2 regions of the Streptomyces sp. NPDC055632 genome follow, and region 2 is predicted to be linked to the other one. Evidence: riboswitches for the same ligand, from Rfam matches in the RefSeq annotation. Region 2 holds a riboswitch; the other holds the start of a gene.

Region 1 (7,276 bases), on a different contig from region 2:
GCCGCCGCCGGCCGGCGCGGCGGCCTTCTCCGGCTTGTCGGCGATGACGGCCTCGGTGGTGAGGAACAGCGCGGCGATCGACGCGGCGTTCTGCAGCGCGGAGCGCGTGACCTTCGCCGGGTCGATGATGCCCTCGGCGATGAGGTCGACGTACTCGTTGGTCGCGGCGTTCAGGCCGTGGCCGACGGGCAGGTTGCGGACCTTCTCCGCCACGACGCCGCCCTCGAGGCCGGCGTTGACGGCGATCTGCTTCAGCGGGGCCTCCAGGGCCAGCTTCACGATCGCGGCACCGGTGGCCTCGTCGCCGGAGAGGTCGGCCTCCAGCTTCTCGAAGACGGTCGACGCCTGGAGCAGGGCCACGCCGCCACCGGCGACGATGCCCTCCTCGACGGCCGCCTTCGCGTTGCGGACGGCGTCCTCGATGCGGTGCTTGCGCTCCTTGAGCTCGACCTCGGTCGCGGCACCGGCCTTGATGACGGCCACGCCGCCGGCCAGCTTCGCCAGGCGCTCCTGGAGCTTCTCGCGGTCGTAGTCCGAGTCGCTGTTCTCGATCTCGGCACGGATCTGGTTCACGCGACCGGCGACCTGCTCGCTGTCACCGGCACCGTCGACGATGGTGGTCTCGTCCTTGGTGATGACGACCTTGCGGGCGCGGCCGAGCAGGTCGAGGCCCGCGTTCTCCAGCTTGAGGCCGACCTCCTCGGAGATGACCGTGCCGCCGGTGAGGATGGCGATGTCGTTCAGCATGGCCTTGCGGCGGTCGCCGAAGCCCGGGGCCTTGACCGCGACGGACTTGAAGGTGCCGCGGATCTTGTTGACGACCAGGGTCGACAGGGCCTCGCCCTCGACGTCCTCGGCGATGATCAGCAGCGGCTTGCCCGACTGCATGACCTTCTCCAGGAGCGGGAGGAGGTCCTTCACGGAGGAGATCTTGGAGTTGACGATCAGGAGGTAGGGGTCGTCGAGCGACGCCTCCATGCGCTCCATGTCGGTGGCGAAGTACGCCGAGATGTAGCCCTTGTCGAAGCGCATGCCCTCGGTGAGCTCCAGCTCCAGACCGAAGGTCTGGGACTCCTCGACGGTGATGACGCCTTCCTTGCCGACCTTGTCCATCGCCTCGGCGATGAGCTCGCCGATCTGGGTGTCGGCGGCGGAGATGGAGGCCGTGGAGGCGATCTGCTCCTTGGTCTCGACATCCTTCGCCTGCTCGAGCAGGGCGCCGGAGACGGCCTCGACGGCCTTCTCGATGCCGCGCTTGAGGGCCATCGGGTTGGCACCGGCGGCGACGTTGCGGAGGCCCTCGCGGACGAGCGCCTGGGCGAGGACGGTGGCGGTGGTCGTGCCGTCGCCGGCGACGTCGTCCGTCTTCTTGGCGACTTCCTTGACCAGCTCGGCGCCGATCTTCTCGTACGGGTCCTCGAGCTCGATCTCCTTGGCGATGGAGACACCATCGTTGGTGATCGTGGGGGCGCCCCACTTCTTCTCGAGGACGACGTTGCGGCCCTTGGGGCCGAGGGTGACCTTGACGGCGTCAGCGAGCTGGTTCATGCCGCGCTCGAGACCGCGCCGGGCCTCCTCGTCGAACGCGATGATCTTGGCCATGTGAAGTGGTCCTCCCGGACATGGGGTGGATAACGCTCCAGGACCGCGCCGACGCCCGCGACGGACGGCCTCCGCGTGTCCGTGTGGTTCCTTGCCCCACCCGGCCGGCGGCCTCGTCTGCCCGATCCTCGTAGCACTCTCACCTGCCGAGTGCTAACGCCAATGATTAGCACTCGACCTAGGAGAGTGCAAGCGACTCTCGGGTTTCGGGAAGGGGGCACTGGGCTCCGGGGGGCGGGAGGGGCGCCCGGGAGCGGCGACCGACGAGGCCCCGGCGCCCGGCGAACGCGCGAGGGGCCCGCGTCCCCTCAGGGATGCGGGCCCCTCGACGGCGTTGCGTCGGTGGCCGATCGCGCCGCGCTCAGACGGCGAGCTTGACCATGTCCGCCTGCGGACCCTTCTGGCCCTGCGAGATCTCGAACTCGACTCGCTGTCCCTCTTCGAGGCTGCGGTAGCCATCCATCTGGATCGCGCTGTAGTGGACGAAAACATCCGCACCACCGTCGACCGCGATGAAGCCGTAGCCCTTCTCCGCGTTGAACCACTTGACGGTGCCCTGAGCCATGCCTAACTCCCCTATTACTGGCCCTTGCGCGGGGCCGCACTTCACGAACCCCGGGTCAGACCCTGCGCCGGAACGCGTCGACCGCGGCTGAATGTATCTGTCCAACTGCCCTCTGCAACAGGCCATTCGGATGGCAATTCTGGGCAGCGCGGAAAGGAGAATTGGGGAGGTTCCCTTGAATCGCGGGGCAAGTCGGGCCCGGCAAAGCGCGCAGAAGGTGCACAACGCGCACACAGTTTGGCTGCTTCTTGTCAGGTCGAGGCGCGTTCTCATATGCGCCCGGCATGAGCAGCGGCGGGGACTTCCCCAACTCTACCGCGCTCAACCATGCAGAATTGCCCCTTCCGCTTATGGACGCGGAAGGGGCAATTCAATAAAACGGGACAGGAAGAGCGGTGCTCCCCCCTCGGCTCAGCAGCCGCCGGCGACCGCCGGGATGATCGAGACGCCCGAACCGGCCGGGGTGGCCGTCTCCAGGCCCTGCTCGAAGCGCACGTCGTCGTCGTTCACGTAGACGTTCACGAAGCGGCGCAGCTTGCCCTGGTCGTCCAGGACGCGGGCGGCGATGCCCGTGTGGTTCTTCTCCAGGTCCGCGATGACCTCGGCGAGGGTCGCGCCCTCGGCCTGGACCTCAGACTGCCCGCCGGTGTAGGTGCGGAGGATGGTGGGGATGCGGACGTTCACGGCCATGACTTACGTAACCTTTCGGGGAACCGAGGACCGGGACCTGAGGGGACCGGCGGGCGCTGAGGGAGTCAGCGGGCGCTGAAGGAGTCAGCGGACGGCTGAGGGGATCAGCGGGCCAGTCCCGCGTCGCGGAACGCGTCCAGGCTCGGTCGGATGGTGGCGGTCGCCTGAGAGGTGTCGGCCACCGCGTCCAGGGTCTTGAGCCCGTCGCCGGTGTTGAGGACGACGGTGGTGAGCTCCGGGTCGATGAGGCCGTTCTCCACCAGCTTGCGCGTGACGCCGACGGTCACGCCGCCCGCGGTCTCGGCGAAGATCCCCTCGGTGCGCGCGAGCAGCTTGATCGCGTCCACGACCTGCTCGTCGTTCACGTCCTCCACGGCGCCGCCGGTGCGGCGGGCGATGTCGAGGACGTACGGGCCGTCGGCCGGGTTGCCGATGGCGAGCGACTTGGCGATCGTGTTCGGCTTCTGGGGCCGTACGACGTCGTGCCCGGCCTTGAAGGCGGCGGACACCGGGGAGCAGCCCTCGGCCTGGGCGCCGAAGATCTTGTACGGCTTGTCCTCGACGAGGCCCAGCTTGACGAGCTCCTGGAGGCCCTTGTCGATCTTGGTGAGCTGGGAGCCGGAGGCGATCGGGATGACGAGCTGGTCCGGGATGACCCAGCCGAGCTGCTCGCAGATCTCGTACGCGAGCGTCTTGGAGCCCTCGCCGTAGTACGGGCGCAGGTTGACGTTCACGAAGCCCCAGCCCTCGCCGAGCGGGTCGCCGATGAGCTCCGAGCAGAAGCGGTTGACGTCGTCGTAGTTGCCCTCGATGGCGACGAGGTCACCGCCGTAGACGCCGGCCATGACGACCTTGCCCTGCTCCAGGTCGTGCGGGATGAACACGCAGGAGCGGAAGCCGGCGCGGGCGGCGGCGGCGCCGACGGCGCCGGCCAGGTTGCCGGTGGAGGAGCAGGAGAGGGTGGTGAAGCCGAAGGCGCGGGCGGCCTCGATGGCCTGGGCGACGACCCGGTCCTTGAAGGAGTGGGTCGGGTTCCCGGAGTCGTCCTTGACGAAGAGCTTCCCGGGGGCGACGCCGATCTCGCGGGCGAGGTTGTCGGCCTTGACGAGCGGGGTCCAGCCGGGGTTCAGGTTCGGCTTCTCGGCGACGTCGGCGGGGACGGGCAGGAGGGGGGCGTAGCGCCAGATGCTGGCGGGGCCGGCCTCGATGCGCTTCCGCAGCTCCTCGGGGTCGCCGGCGGGGAGGTCGTACGCGACTTCGAGCGGTCCGAAACAGAGTTCGCAGGCGAAGATCGGGCCGAGTGCGAAGACTTCACCGCATTCGCGACAGGAGAGCCCGGACGCGGGACCGAGGTCGACGGTGATGGCGGGTGCGACGGTCTGTACAGCCATGGAGGCGAGGCCCTTTCTCCTCATCTTTCCCATGACGAATTTTTCGCCATGAGACGGATTTGGCACCTTCCCTAGCCGGGGACCTCGCTGGATGACGAGTGACCGACTGGAGGGTTGCCGGGGCTTCAACGGGCCGTTTCCCTCTGCCCCTCTGGATGAGCGGTATTCGATTGTGGGGAGGGCCGGGACTTTCGTTCCTGCGCTCCGACGCGTACGCCACCCCGATGTGCGCGGGGTCGCTGCGTTGTTCAAGACTGTAACCGAAGGCCCGGGCGCTTGGACGGCCCGTCCGAACCGCGAGATGGAGATCACGTGCTGGAAGAGGTGGAGCGCTGGCTGTCCCGGCGGTCCTGGTCCGTGGCGGACCGGCCGCTGGAGCGGATCCTCGCCGCCAAGCGTGCGACGACGGTCAGCGTGGTGCTGCCGGCGCTGAACGAGGAGGCGACCGTCGGGGACATCGTGGGCGTGATCCGGCGCGAGCTGATGTCGGAGGCGGTGCCGCTCGTCGACGAGCTGGTGGTCCTCGACTCGGGCTCCACGGACCGCACGGCGGAGGTCGCGGCGGCGGCCGGGGCGCGGGTGGTGGCGCGCGACGACGTACTCCCCCGGATACCGGCCGTGCCCGGCAAGGGCGAGGTCCTGTGGCGGTCACTGATGGTGACGAGCGGGGACGTCGTGTGCTTCGTGGACGCGGATCTGCGGGACTTCTCCGCGGACTTCGTGACGGGGATCGTGGGCCCGCTCCTGACCGACCCGGACGTGGACCTCGTCAAGGCGATGTACGACCGCCCGCTGGACGGCACTCCTGGTCAGGGCGGCCGGGTGACGGAGCTGGTGGCGCGCCCGCTGCTCAATCTGCACTGGCCGCGGCTGGCCGGCTTCGTGCAGCCGCTCGGCGGCGAGTACGCGGCCCGCCGCTCGCTCCTGGAGCGGCTGCCCTTCCCGGTCGGTTACGGAGTGGAGCTGGGGCTGCTCGTGGACGCGCTGCACACGGTGGGCCTGGACGGGCTCGCGCAGGTGGACGTGGGCGTCCGCAAGCACCGGCACCAGGACGGGCACGCGCTCGGCCGGATGGCGGCGGCGATCTACCGGACGGCGCAGCTGAGGCTATCGCGGGGGCACATGGTGCGGCCGTGGCTGACCCAGTTCGAGCGGGGCGAGCGGGGCTTCGAGCCGCGGACGTACGCGGTGGACACGGAGGAGCGGCCGCCGATGGCGGAGATCGCGGAGTACGCGCGGCGCCGCGTGGCGTAACGCGACCTTATGATCCGTTTTACATACATTCACTTCCCATGGATTCCATGGGCTTCGGACGACGTGCGGGCAGGGCGCTGGCGGTGGCGGTCCTGACGGCGGTGGCGTGGGCGCCCGCGACGGCGGGCGCGGCCCCGCCGCCGCCGGTCCACGCGTCCCCGGCGCCGGGCGCGCCGGGGAAGGCGACCACCCCGCCCCACCCCCGGGGGAACGAGGAACGCCTCTGGCTGCTCGGCGGCCTGGTGACGGCCCTTGCGGCGACGGGCCTGGTGGCGAGGGCGGCCCTGCGCGACCGCCCCGACCTCTGAACTCCTGGCCCCGCGAGGCCGCCGCCGCTCCCCCGTAACCCTGGGTGGCCGGATCCCCCCGTCTTGTATACGTACGTTTGAGCGTTTACGGGACGGGCTAGGTTCGCCACATGGCTACTGTGCTCGTGGCATCCAACCGGGGACCCGTCTCGTACGTACTGGGCGAGGACGGCTCGCTCGACGCCCGCAGGGGCGGCGGCGGCCTGGTCTCCGGCCTGAGCGCCGTCTCCTCGCAGGACAGCGTGTGGGTGTGCGCGGCCCTCGGCGAGGGCGACCGGGAGGCGGTCCGGCGCGGGGTCGGGGAGCCCGGCGTGCGGATGCTGGACATCGATCCGGACGTGTACGCGGACGCGTACAACGGCATCGCGAACTCGGTGCTGTGGTTCCTGCACCACCACCTGTACGACATCCCGCGCGAGCCCGTGTACGACGCGGAGTTCCGGCGCCTTTGGGAGTCGTACCGCGCCTACAACCGCGCCTTCGCGGAGGCGCTGGCCGGGGCGGCGGACGAGGGGGCGGCGGTCCTGGTGCAGGACTACCACCTGGCCCTGGTCCCCGGGCAGCTCCGGGAGCTCCGCCCGGACCTGCGGATCGCGCACTTCACCCACACCCCGTGGGCGTCCCCCGCGTACCTGCGGATGCTGCCGGACGACATCCGCGAGGAGCTGCTGTGGGGCATGCTCGGCGCGGACGAGCTGGGCTTCCACACGTCGGCCTGGGCCGAGGCCTTCGCGGCCGGCGCGGACACGAAGGGCACCGGGACGCGCGTCGCGGTGTACCCGCTGGGCGTCGACGCCGAGGAGCTGCGGGCGCTCGCGTACCGGCCGGCGGTGGACGAGCGGCTGGCGGAGCTGCGGGCCGAGGTCGGCGACCGGAAGACCATCGTCCGGGTGGACCGCACCGAGCTGTCGAAGAACATCCTGCGCGGCCTGCTGGCCTACCGCGAGCTCCTGACCACCCGCCCGGAGTGGCGGGGCCGGGTGGTGCACCTGGCGTCGGCGTACCCCTCCCGGCAGGACCTGGAGGTCTACCGCTCGTACACGTCCTCGGTGGCGGCCCTGGCGGAGGAGATCAACGCCGAGTTCGGCACGGAGGACTGGACGCCGGTCCTGGTCTCGGTGAAGGACGACTTCACCCGCTCCCTGGCGGCCTACCGCCTCGCGGACGTGGCCCTGGTGAACCCGGTCCGCGACGGCATGAACCTGGTGGCCAAGGAGATACCGGTGGTCTCGGAGGAGGGCTGCGCGCTGGTCCTCTCCCGGGAGGCGGGCGCGTACGAGGAGCTGCGCGAGGACGCCCTCACGGTGAACCCGTACGACGTCTCGGAGACCGCCGAGGCCCTCCACACCGCCCTCACGATGCCCCACCCCGAACGCGCCGACCGCACGAAGCGCCTGGCGACGGCGGCGACGGCCCTGCCCCCGCAGCGCTGGTTCCTGAACCAGCTGGAGGCCCTCGGGAACCCC
Region 2 (7,276 bases):
GCCCGGTCATCGCGTTCATCGTCACCAAGCGGATCTGCCTCGGCCTCCAGCGCCGGGACAAGGAGAAGGTGCTGCACGGCCGCGAGTCGGGCATCATCAAGCGCCTGCCGCACGGTGAGTTCGTCGAGGTCCACGAGCCGCTCAGCCAGGGCGAGCTGCACCGCCTCACGGCGCACGAGCAGTACGCGCCCGCCGAGCTGCCGCCGGCCGTCGACGAGAACGGCGTCGAGCGGAAGATCGGCCGCATGGAGAAGATGCGGGTCAAGCTCAACAAGGGCTACTACGGCGAGGACAGCCAGATCGCCAAGCCCACCGTCGAGGAGTACAAGGAGATCCAGAGCGGCCACGGCCACCACTGATCGCCTGAGCCCCTGACTTCCTGAGAGTCGCCACGGCGAGAGCCCCGTCCATTCGATGGACGGGGCTCTTCGCCGTCCCCGGGGGTCGATAGGGTGGGGCCGTATCCGTACGCGATGACGATCAGGAGCCGCCATGAGCGCCGCGACCCCCGCTGGAGGACCTACCACGGCGGGCCGCTCCTGGCCCGTCGTCCTGGACGGTCTGCTGACCGGCCGCGACCAGAGCGCCGAGGACACCGCCTGGGCGATGGACCGCATCCTGCGCGGCGAGGCCACCGACGCGCAGATCGCCGGCTTCGCGGTCGCCCTGCGCGCCAAGGGCGAGACCGTCGAGGAGATCTCCGGACTCGTCCGGACGATGTACGAGCACGCCAACACGATCGAGGTCCCCGGCCCCTCCGTCGACATCGTCGGCACCGGCGGCGACGGCGCCAAGACCGTCAACATCTCCACCATGTCCGCGATCGTGGTCGCCGGCACCGGCGCCAAGGTCGTCAAGCACGGCAACCGGGCGGCCTCCTCCGCCTCCGGCGCCTCCGACGTCCTGGAGAAGCTGGGCGTCAACCTGGAGCTGACCCCGCGCCGGGTCGCCGAGGTCGCCGGGGAGGCGGGCATCACCTTCTGCTTCGCGGTGAAGTTCCACCCGGCGCTGCGGCACGTCGCCGCCGCCCGCAAGGAGCTGGGCATCCGGACCACCTTCAACTTCCTCGGTCCGCTCACCAACCCGGCCCGCGTCCGGGCCCAGGCGACCGGCGTCGCCGACGCCCGGATGGCTCCGATCATGGCCGGGGTGCTCGCCGAGCGCGGCTCCTCCGCCCTGGTCTTCCGCGGCGACGACGGGCTCGACGAGCTGACCACCACGGCCACCTCGCGGGTCTGGGTGGTCCGGGACGGCTCGGTGCGCGAGGAGGCCTTCGACCCCCGGGACGTCGGCATCGACCTGGTGCCCGTGGAGGCGCTGCGCGGCGCGGACGCCTCGTACAACGCCGACGTGGCCCGCCGGCTGCTCGCGGGGGAGACCGGCCCGGTGCGGGACGCGGTGCTGCTCAACTCGGCGGCGGCGCTCACGGCCCTCGAACCGGGGGACGGCACCCTGGTGGAGCAGATCCGCGCCGGCATCGCGAAGGCCGCCGAGGCGATCGACTCCGGCGCCGCCCGCCGGGCCCTGGAGCGCTGGATCGCCGTCAGCAACGCGTAGTTCCCGGCCCTTTCGCCGTACGGCCCCGGTCCAGCATGCGGACCGGGGTCTTGCGCATCCGCGATCATGTGGCAGGATGCTCTTCAGGTCACGAGTGACAGCGTTTTGGCCCCGGCTTGCTGTCCGGCAACCCTCCGTCCGTGGCGGGGTGCCCCGGGTGATGACCAGGCCGTAGGCAGCGAGGTCTACGGCAAGCGCGGACCCCTCGAACACCAGGGGTCCTGGTCTCTCGAGGAGCTTTTTCCGTGAGCAAGCGAATGCGATAGGGCGAGTCCGCCCCTTCTTCACCCTCGGATCAGGGTCCCTTCCGCGTACCCCCACGTCTTCCGAGGCCTCACCCGTGCCCCGCCGTGTCCGGCCGCGTACGGGATTCACCGAAGCCATTCCGCACCGCCCGCCGGGAGATACCGCCATGTCCGCACGCCCTGACGCCGTCGCCACCGCCGCCACCGCCACCGCCGTCACCGTCGTCGAGACCGTCGCCACCGAGTCCGCCGACCCCTGCTGCGCCGCCCCGCTGCCCGTCCTCGGCCGGGACGTGACCGTCCCGCTCGTCACCGGCGGCGAGGTGACCTACGCGGCGCTCGACTACGCGGCCAGCGCCCCGGCCCTCCAGCGGGTGTGGGACGACGTCGCCGCGTACGCCCCGTACTACGGCAGCGTCCACCGCGGTGCCGGGTACCTCTCCCAGCTCTCCACCGACCTCTTCGAGAACAGCCGCGCCACCGTCGCCGAGTTCCTCGGCTGCCGCCCCGGCGACCAGGTCGTCTTCACCCGCTCCACCACCGACTCGCTCAACCTGCTCGCCGCCGCGGTCCCGGCCGGCTGCGAGGTTTTCGTCTTCGAGACCGAGCACCACGCCTCGCTGCTGCCGTGGCGCGACGCCCGGGTCACCTACCTCAACGCGCCCCGCACCCCGGCCCAGGCCGTCGAGACCCTGGAGCGGGCCCTCGCCGACCGCGACCCGTACGGCCCCGCCCTGGTCTGCGTCACCGGCGCCTCCAACGTCACCGGCGAGCTGTGGCCGGTCAAGGAGCTGGCCGCCGCCGCGCACGCCCACGGCGCCCGGATCGTGCTCGACGCCGCCCAGCTCGCGCCCCACCACCCGGTCTCCGTGGCCGAACTCGACGTGGACTGGGTCGCCTTCTCCGGGCACAAGCTGTACGCGCCCTTCGGCTCCGGCGTCCTCGCGGGCCGCGCCGACTGGCTCCAGGATTCCCAGCCCTACCTCGCGGGCGGCGGCGCCTCCCGCAAGGTGGCGCGTCGGGCCGACGGTGGTGTGGACGTGGAGTGGCACACCACCGCGGCCCGGCACGAGGCCGGTTCCCCGAACGTCATCGGGGTCTACTCGATCGCCTCCGCCTGCAAGGCCCTCACCGAGGCCGGCTTCGACGCCCTCGTCGCCCGCGAGCAGCACCTGATCGACACGGTCCGCGCGGGCCTGGCCGAGGTCCCCGAGGTCCGGGTGCTCTCGCTCTTCGGCGACGACTCCCCCCGCGTCGGCGTCATCTCCTTCGTCGTGGAGGGCTGGAACAGCTCCCACTTCGCCGCCGCGCTCTCCGCCGAGTACGGCATCGGCGTCCGCGACGGCCTCTTCTGCGCCCACCCGCTGGTCCGCACCCTGCTCGGCAGCGACCCGCAGGACCCGGGCGAGTGCGGCGCCCCCGAGGCCGCGCCCGGCGAGCGGTCCCTCAACGCCATCCGGGTGAGCTTCGGCGCCGGCACGCCCGACGAGCACGTGGAGCGGTTCGTCGGCGCCGTGAAGGAGCTCGTCGGGGACGGCGCCCAGTGGAAGTACCGCACCGAGGACGGCCGCTGCGTCCCCGACCGCGGCTGATCACTCACTCGTACGGGTGAAGGGGCCTCCCGACCGGGAGGCCCCTTCACCGTTTCCGTGCGCGCGGAGCCTCAGGACTCCAGACCGATGGCGAAGGCCGCCTCCAGGTCGTGCTGCGAGTACGTGCGGAACGCGACGTGCGTGTCCGTGGCCTCGACGCCCGGGATCTTGCTGATGCTGCCGGGGATCACGTCCGCGAGGTCGTCGTGGCGCGGCACCCGGACCATGGCGATCAGGTCGTACGTGCCGGTCACCGAGAAGACCTCGCTGACGCTGTCGAGCGCCGCGATCGACTCGGCGATCTCGGGGATGCGGTCCACGCTGGTCTTGATGAGCACGATCGCGGTGATCACGGCTGGCTTTCTCCCTCGGTCGCCGCGGCTGGGGCCTTCACTCTATCCCCACCCCGGTAGCGCACCCAGGCGTAGACGAAGCCGAGGGCGAAGCCCACCACGTGGGCCAGATAGGCGACGCCGGGCCCCGCGCCCGCCGCCCGCGCGGCCATCCACTGGAGCGTGAACCAGAAGACGAGCACGATCCAGGCGGGGAAGCGCAGCGGCAGGAAGAAGAGGAAGGGGAAGAGGCTGGTGACCCGGGAGCGCGGGAAGAGGAAGAGGAAGGCCCCGAGCACCCCGGAGATCGCCCCCGACGCCCCGACGAGGGTCTGCTCGCTGTGGGCGTGCGCCGCCGCGTACCCGGCGAGGGCGAGGTAGCCGGTGCCCAGGTAGAAGAGGGCGAACCCGATCCGCCCCATGCGCTCCTCGGCCATCGCGCCGAAGACGTACAGGAAGAGCATGTTCCCCAGGAGGTGGAGCCAGCTCCCGTGGACGAAGAGCGCGGTGAACGGGGTGAGCAGGGCGCGCGGCTCACCGCCCATCAGCTCGGCGGGGACGACCCCCCAGCGGCGGAAGTGCGAGCCCTGGGCCGCCAGGAGCGCGTCCCCCGTGCCGTACACCGGGTTCAGCCCGGAGACCGGGCCGAAGAGGAAGAGGAGGCAGCAGGCGGCGATGAGCCCGTACGTCACCGAGGGGCCGCCGCGGGCGCCCCGCCAGGCGCCGGTCACCGCGCTTCGCCAATCGATCACGGACAGATCATGGCGTACCGGCGGCGAACTGGACAGAGTGCCTCGCCGTGCCCCCGCCGGGCCGTGAGGCCGTAGGGTTGCGGGCAGTACGACCGCAGTTCGACGGCGCACCGCGGCTCCCGCACCTGAGTACCACGCAACAGGAAGAAGGACGGCTCGATGACGACGGTTCCCCTGCCGACCGCCGAGACCCGCTGGCGCTGCACGCTCTGCGGCAACCTCACCCGCTTCGACGTGACCCGCTCGTCCAAGGTCGTCGAGTACGTCCATCTGGACCTCGCCGGAGAGCCGACCGTCGAGGAGCGGCAGGTGGTCAGTGAGACCATCGAGTCGGTCCGCTGCCGCTGGTGCAACGCGGTGGACCAGATCGAGCTGGTGGACAGGCCGGGCGCCGCCTCCTGAGGGACGGCGCGGACGACATAGGGGTGACGGATCGTGGAGCAGCCCGCGCACGGTGGAGAGCCGGCCGGCGCGGCAGGTGACGCTGCCGAGACGCTCGACCACCCACTGCCGGAAGGCGTACGGCGGCGGGTCGTCGCGCTGGTCGCCGACGCCTTCGGCGGGCTGACCGTCGCGGAGCTGCCCGCGCCCCTGCGGCAGTACGCCCGTTTCACCCCGAGCCGGCGGGCCAAGTTCGCCGGCAACGCGATGGCGGCCGCCCTGGAGGGCGATCCGCTCTTCCGGCAGCGGATCGGCGAGCGGTTCAAGCAGGGCCAGCCCGAGCTGGCCGGAGCCGTGGAGGGCGGCACCCCGCCCGCGGCCGCCGATCCCGTCGACGTGGCGGCGGCCGCCTACGTGCTGCGCCCGCCCGGCTGGGTCAAGCTGGTCGCCGCCGCGGGCGAGGAGGCCCTGCGGGTCGACGCCGAGCGGGCCGACGAGGCCGGCCGGCGCGAGGTGGAGCGGCTGCGCGAGGAGCTCGCCGCCGCCCGGGACCGCTCCCGGGGCGAGACCGAGCAGTTGCGGCACGACCTCGACGCGGCCCGCAAGGAGGCCGAGTCGCTCCACCGCAAGCTGCGCAGCGCGCAGAGCGACGTGAAGCGGGGCGAGGCCGCGCTGCGCAAGGCGCGGGGCGAGATCGAGGCCGTGCGGGCGGAGGCGGCGGCCCAGGTGTCGGCCGCCGAGAGCGAGGGCCGGCGGCTCAAGGCCCGGCTCGGCGAGGTCGAGGCGGCCCTGGAGGCCAGCCGCAGGACCGCCCGCGAGGGGCGCTCGGTGGAGGACATGCGGCTGCGGCTGCTGCTCGACACGGTCCTCGACGCGGCCCAGGGGCTGCGCCGCGAGCTCGCGCTGCCGCCCGTCTCGACGCATCCGGCGGACACCGTGGACGCGGTGGAGCCGGGGCGGATGTCCCCGAAGGACATCGCGGCGCGGGCGCTCTCCGAGACCGACCCGGCGCTGCTCGACCAGCTCCTGTCGCTGCCGCAGACGCATCTGGTCGTCGACGGCTACAACGTCACCAAGACCGGTTATCCGACGATGCCCCTGGAGAAGCAGCGGCTGCGGCTGCTCGGCGGCCTCTCGGCCCTCGCGGCCCGCTCGGGCGCCGAGGTCACCTGCGTCTTCGACGGGGCGGAGCTGGCGGCCCCGGTGCTGCTCGCGCCGCCGCGCGGGGTGCGGGTGCTGTTCTCCAAGCCCGGCGTCACGGCCGACGAGTTGATCCGGCAGCTGGTGCGGGCGGAGCCGCCGGGGCGGCCGGTCGTGGTGGTCTCCACGGACCGCGAGGTGGCCGACGGGGTCGCGAAGGCGGGGGCGCGGCCGGTCGCGTCCGCCTTGTTGCTGAAGCGGCTTTCGCGGCTCTCGTAACCACTCGTAACTCCTGGGCCTTATGCCCGGATTCTGGACGGCGGACCGTCAAGTGCCCATCACAGCCCGTGCGATGTATGTAAATAATGTGGTGCGTGAGCGAGATTTTCTCCGGTGGGATTTGAATGATCACAACTCGGTCACTAGGGTCAGGCCTCGAACCTTCGCGCGGTCGATCACCCATCCGGGGTGACGGCGGAGGAACCGCCTGCCCTGACCGGCCGGGCGGCTCGAGGAAGAAGGAGACCGCCTTCGTGGCGTCCCACCGTCGACCCAAGCAGCCGAGCCGCGCCCGTGTGACCGTGCTCACCGTGACCGCGGCCGCGGCCGTCGCCCTCACCGCCCAGTCCGGCGCCCAGGCGGCCCCCGCCAAGCCCAAGATCGACGAGGTCAAGACGAAGGTCGACGAACTGCACCACGAGGCCGAGGAGGCCACGGAGCAGTACAACCAGGCCGACGAGCGCCGGGGCAAGCTGCAGAAGGAGATCGGCGAGCTCCAGGACAAGGTGGCCCGCGGTCAGCAGGAGCTCAACACCCTGCGCGACCAGATCGGTTCGGTCGCCAGCGCCCAGTACCGCTCCGGCGGCATCGACCCGGCGCTCCAGCTCTTCCTCTCCGGCGACCCGGACACCTACCTCGACAAGGCGTCCGCGATCGACCAGCTGAGCGCCCAGCAGGCCGACGTCCTCACGCAGATCCAGGCCAAGCAGCGCACCCTCGCCCAGCAGCGCGCCGAGGCCACCGCGAAGCTCGCCGACCTCGACGGCGTCCGCAAGTCCCTCGGCGAGAAGAAGCAGAAGTACCAGGGCAAGCTGGCCGAGGCCCAGAAGCTCCTCAACACCCTCACGGCCGCCGAGAAGGCCAAGATCGAGCAGGAGGAGCGGGCGAAGGAGCAGCGCGCCAGCCGCGCCGCCGGCGAGCGGGTCGACCTGGGCAACGAGGTCCCCGCCAGCGGCCTCGGCGCCGCCGCGCTCAGCGCCGCCGCCACCCAGATCGGC

The links. A riboswitch is a leader RNA that binds a small molecule or an ion and turns the genes downstream of it on or off. The one in region 2 is predicted to bind S-adenosylmethionine.
Region 1: linked by a shared signal. The riboswitch ahead of thrC (threonine synthase) and the one ahead of ACWGSR_RS19355 (aminotransferase class V-fold PLP-dependent enzyme) in region 2 are both predicted to bind S-adenosylmethionine.

Annotation. Positions count from the first base shown of each region.
Region 1 covers NZ_JBSHHY010000015.1:6,497-13,772, forward strand. The annotation lists gene groL (chaperonin GroEL) at 1-1,602, opposite strand, end outside; gene ACWGSR_RS20035 (cold-shock protein) at 1,964-2,167, opposite strand; gene ACWGSR_RS20040 (MoaD/ThiS family protein) at 2,579-2,857, opposite strand; gene thrC (threonine synthase) at 2,962-4,272, opposite strand; SAM riboswitch class I at 4,266-4,410, opposite strand; gene ACWGSR_RS20050 (glucosyl-3-phosphoglycerate synthase) at 4,561-5,502, shown strand; gene ACWGSR_RS20055 (hypothetical protein) at 5,541-5,810, shown strand; gene ACWGSR_RS20060 (alpha,alpha-trehalose-phosphate synthase (UDP-forming)) at 5,921-7,276, shown strand, end outside.
Region 2 covers NZ_JBSHHY010000014.1:31,765-39,040, reverse strand. The annotation lists gene qcrB (cytochrome bc1 complex cytochrome b subunit) at 1-359, shown strand, start outside; gene trpD (anthranilate phosphoribosyltransferase) at 493-1,557, shown strand; SAM riboswitch class IV at 1,644-1,760, shown strand; gene ACWGSR_RS19355 (aminotransferase class V-fold PLP-dependent enzyme) at 1,970-3,394, shown strand; gene ACWGSR_RS19350 (Lrp/AsnC family transcriptional regulator) at 3,466-3,747, opposite strand; gene ACWGSR_RS19345 (rhomboid family intramembrane serine protease) at 3,744-4,478, opposite strand; gene ACWGSR_RS19340 (hypothetical protein) at 4,638-4,880, shown strand; gene ACWGSR_RS19335 (NYN domain-containing protein) at 4,914-6,278, shown strand; gene ACWGSR_RS19330 (C40 family peptidase) at 6,533-7,276, shown strand, end outside.